One region of the Alteromonas sp. LMIT006 genome, then DNA from elsewhere that is predicted to be linked to it. Evidence: predicted binding sites of a transcription regulator. Region 1 holds the regulator's gene; the other holds the start of a gene.
What was found. The regulator FNR, encoded in region 1, switches genes on or off when oxygen is low (the NO sensors DNR and NnrR bind a similar motif). The targets are predictions, from matches to a motif close to TTGATCTAGATCAA.
Positions count from the first base shown of each region.

Region 1 (2,206 bases):
TTTTGAATCGCTCTCGCCAATACTGAATAAGTAAAACTTTGTGTCGATTTACTCATTGGTTGGGGCACGGATGGATAGGCATTTACTAAGTGCACTTGGCTAGAGTAAATACTGGCAATTTCATCTGCGCATTCAGTGAGTTTTTCATTTAGCAGTGAGTGAGAACGATCTTCAAAGCCGGTATTCACCGCTGTGACAATATGTTCATAGTGCGTTTCTTGAGTTTGACTGACGAGCAACACCGGAAACGGAGATTTGCGTATCAAGTGCCAATCTAAAGGCGTAAAGACCGGAGAAGTCACTACCGGATCATGCTTCATTGACTTAATGATGAGATCCGCCTTTTCTTCGCGAGCAGTTTCTATAACAGACTCATAAACACGCGGATGCCAATGTACCGCTGTGAGCGTGGTTCGTGGGAGTTCATATTTCTCGAGTAGGTCTTCTAGCCAGCTGTATCTATCTGCAATGTACTCAGCCCTAAACTCTTCTCTCTCTTTCTCGCTGAGCATGTGTTTAAGCTCGTAACCAGCGTGATATACAGAAAGCATCACCATTAATTTGGCATTGATTTTGTTGGCTAATGATAAACCTCGAATTAGCGCCGGTTGTTGCGTCTGATTCGGCTCAATAACGACTAAAATGGACTCTAAATTAATCATACTAGCATGCGTTGTGTAGGATTATCTTGCTCTAATTTTCCTTGTGAACGCATCACCATCGCATCAAAATCTAAAATTGAAATTAACTTACCATCGACTTTAATGAGCTGTTCTTTTTGAAAGCGTGTTAATAATCGACTGATCGTTTCTACCGTTAACCCTAAATAGTTACCGATTTCATTACGGGTCATTGTCAGGTTAAATTCTTTGCTTGAGTAACCACGCTCAGTAAAACGCTTGGCTAAATGTGTCAAAAAATGAAGTAGACGTTCTTGTGCCGTGCGTTTATTTAAAAGCATCATCATTTGATGGTTTTGCTCGATTTCTGCACTCATGTGCGACATGATTTGATTGCGCAGTTTAGGAAAGCGCTCTGCCACTTCATTGAGTGTTTGATAGGGCAACTCACAAACCATAGCCGTTTCTAAAGCAACGGTATTACTGGTATAACTATTACCGGATAATGCATCAAAACCAATCAAATCACCTGGTAAGTGAAAAGCAACAATTTGCTCTTGGCCATCAGCCGTGGCCACGTAGGATTTGAATGAACCAGTACGCACGGCATAAAGCGAACGGAAAGGCGTATTCGCTCTAAGCAGATAATCATGCTTATGTAACGGTCGCTTGCGTTCAATGATATCATCTAATGAATCAAGTTCGTCAGAGTTTAAGGAAACCGGCAAACATAAATGACTAAAACTGCATGATTGGCAGTGTATAGAAAGTTCCGAATTTTTCATAAATACCACGCGCTCTTAAGTGTTGTAAATTTTTATTATCGTTATCTAATAATAGAATTTACATCTATATTGTTAAGTATAGCAATGAAATTGAATAGATAATAATCACACCACCCATAATTTTTCGTGATGTTGGGTGGGATAATATTTGCTGTAAACGGTCAGAACTCAACGCGACAGCTACGATGGCGGGTGCAGTGCCGAGCCCAAAAAACATCATGAAAAGGGCACCATGCCAAGGCTCAGAAACGGTTAAAGTCCAAGTTAATGTTGTATAGACTAAACCACAAGGCAACCAACCCCAGATCACTCCATAAGGTATTGCTTTTAAAGCATTATCTAAAGGTAAAAAATATTTCGAAAGGGGTTTTAATAAGCTGAATATTGGCGTAAAAAAGCGTTCAATATGTCGAATTAGCAACCACCAACCCGCAACATAAAGTCCCAATAAGCACATCAAAATGGCAGATAAAATTTGCAAAAAATTAAGTGGAATTAATCCAGAATTACCAATATGTGTGCCAAACCAAGCAACGCCAAACCCAGCTAAAGTATAACTAAAAATACGACCAAAGTTGTATCCTGCGATCAGCATCCATTTCCCTACATCGGGTTTTGCACTGAATAATAAACTGCTCGCAATACCGCCACACATTCCTAAACAATGAGTACTACCTGCGATACCGAGTAAAAATGCGGTAAAAAGTAATTCAATCACGTTTATGTTGTTCAGATTTAGGGGAGGGAGTCACATCATCATCGAACAAGATACTGTGCCCCTGGCGTTCTAAATCTTCGAAT
Region 1 covers NZ_CP101291.1:1,850,957-1,853,162, forward strand. Annotated here, with positions in the region: gene uspE (universal stress protein UspE) at 1-662, opposite strand, end outside; gene fnr (fumarate/nitrate reduction transcriptional regulator Fnr) at 659-1,405, opposite strand; gene NLG07_RS08665 (sulfite exporter TauE/SafE family protein) at 1,470-2,123, opposite strand; gene ccoS (cbb3-type cytochrome oxidase assembly protein CcoS) at 2,116-2,206, opposite strand, start outside.

Region 2 (2,206 bases), 1.2 Mb from region 1:
TGGCAAGTGAGAACTCACTGCGCAACCAACCGAACTCGCCTGCGACTGGTATCTGAAACAAGCCAAAAGAAGAGCGGATCGCAAAGCTGATCATAATAATCAAACAGCCTGCAATAAGGATGGGGTGCATTAAGCGGTCATATTGATACGAGGTGGTTGAAGTCGTGCTCATGTAAATATCTAGATGAAAGTATATGGGCTGAGTATATCAGTGCGCTGGGAGACTGCAATGAATCGTGTATTGATATATCCAGATGGTGTTATCTGTGAGGTCCACCATAGAGTGCAAGACGCTCTACAGAATTATGGGGCATGTACAACTAAATTTAACTTTTCATTAAATATAGTGGATATCGCACAAAAGACACAAAAAAACCTCGAGGAATTCGCATCGCTCGAGGTTTGTAAGAAGATAAAAGCTTATTCTACGCCTTCAATCATATATTCAATGGCTGCTTTAATGTCGTCTTCAGAACATGAGCCACAGGTACCCATTGGCGGCATTGCATTGATACCATTGATGGCATTTTGCCATACTGTATCAAAGCCTTTGGCGTCTAAACGAGGTTTCCAATCCGCCGCATCTTTGGTCTTTGGGGCGCCTAACACACCACTAGAATGACAGGCAGTACAGGCTTGGTTGTAGATATCTTTACCTGAGCGAGGACCGGCTGCTGCTGTCGCGGCAACCGCACCAGCAACTTTTACTTGGCCATAAGGTTTGATGCGCTCAGCAACGTCTTCATTGGCTTGCACCATGAATAAAGTACCGGCAGCAATCGCGATGGCTAATAACTTTTGAACTTTCACGAGCTTCTCCATAAATACGGCAGTAATCGAATAGTAATGCCGAAAAAACAAACTTTCACCATTATAACGACAATTTTGCGTTGAACAATAGCTTTTAGTTGTAATCTGCGGATGGTGGCTTTCCTTGATGCGGATCAATCCGTTTATGTATAAGGTGTCCTAGACTAAAAGCACATAGCAGTCACAGCGATGATACAGCAAGACAATTATGGAGAACCGATAATGTCCGTTCCAACCAACCTTATTGTCACAATTAATACTGAGCATGATGAGCATCCATCTCTGGTAACGGCAAAAAGATGGATGCAAGCGTTTTCAGGACGAGTGCATTTGGTGACGTCCGTCTACGATTCGATTGCACAATATGCAGAATACTTGTCTGATACTACTTATGCGTCACTTGAGCAACAGCTTATGCGTTATCAAGAACGCAGGCTGGATGCCATTCAAGCTGAGTTAGAAAAAGAAGGTATTTTTGCTCAATCCCACGTGCGTTGGGCGCCTTCTATTGCGCATGCTATTCACGTACTTACCCAATCCATGCAACCATGTGTGGTGATAAAGCGGTGCAGTGAAGATGGTCAAACACACAATCCATTTGCAACAGCGATCGACCGGCAATGTCTGCGTTCGGCGTATGCCCCGATGTTATTGGTCAAAAGACCACAATCTGATTACCAAAAAATCATGGTCGCAATCAATCCGTTCGTCATGAGTGCACAGCAACAGGCTCAACTCGATGCCTTGATTGAACAAGCGAAAACTATGCAACGGGCATGGGGGTGTGATGTACAGTTTGTGCATTTTTACCAATCGCCGATGCAACTCGATGTGCTAGATATGGGCGCTCGGGATTATGCTGAATTTATGACAAATGTCGACGCCCATCACGAATGCCTAATGACCAACTTTGCCCAGCGTTATCAGATCAACCCGTTCCAATGTCGCGTGTTGGCAGGGGATGTTAAGCAAGGGATTGCTGAGTATTGTACGGAACAACACACGGATTTACTGATGATTGGCACGGCGTCTAGGCAAGGCATTGATGCATGGTTACATGGTAATACCGTTGAAGAAATCCTGCGCAAAGTCGATTGTGATATATATTGCGTACCAGTGCCGCAACGAGTGGAGCAGCCCCCATTGGTTGCATGAAAAATTTGTGTTATGTTTTTCTGTATATCTCACGGAAATACAGCGATTCTGCATGACCCAATCTGTCCAGTTTGACAGCACCCAAGCCAAACTTATATCCATTAATTCTGGCAAGCATTTTGTGTCCGCCCCCCCTGGTGCAGGCAAAACTGCCTTGCTCACGGCAAGGCTGAACACCGCAACCGAGCACTTTGCGGACAAGGACATTGCGTGTCTGACCTTCACGGTGCGTGCGGCACTA
Region 2 covers NZ_CP101291.1:651,806-654,011, reverse strand. Annotated here, with positions in the region: gene NLG07_RS03060 (MFS transporter) at 1-172, opposite strand, end outside; gene NLG07_RS03055 (cytochrome c5 family protein) at 421-810, opposite strand; gene NLG07_RS03050 (universal stress protein) at 1,033-1,965, shown strand; gene NLG07_RS03045 (UvrD-helicase domain-containing protein) at 2,018-2,206, shown strand, end outside.
Region 2: NLG07_RS03050 (universal stress protein) is a predicted target of FNR. The motif match lies at 935-948, and genes of this name have one in related genera.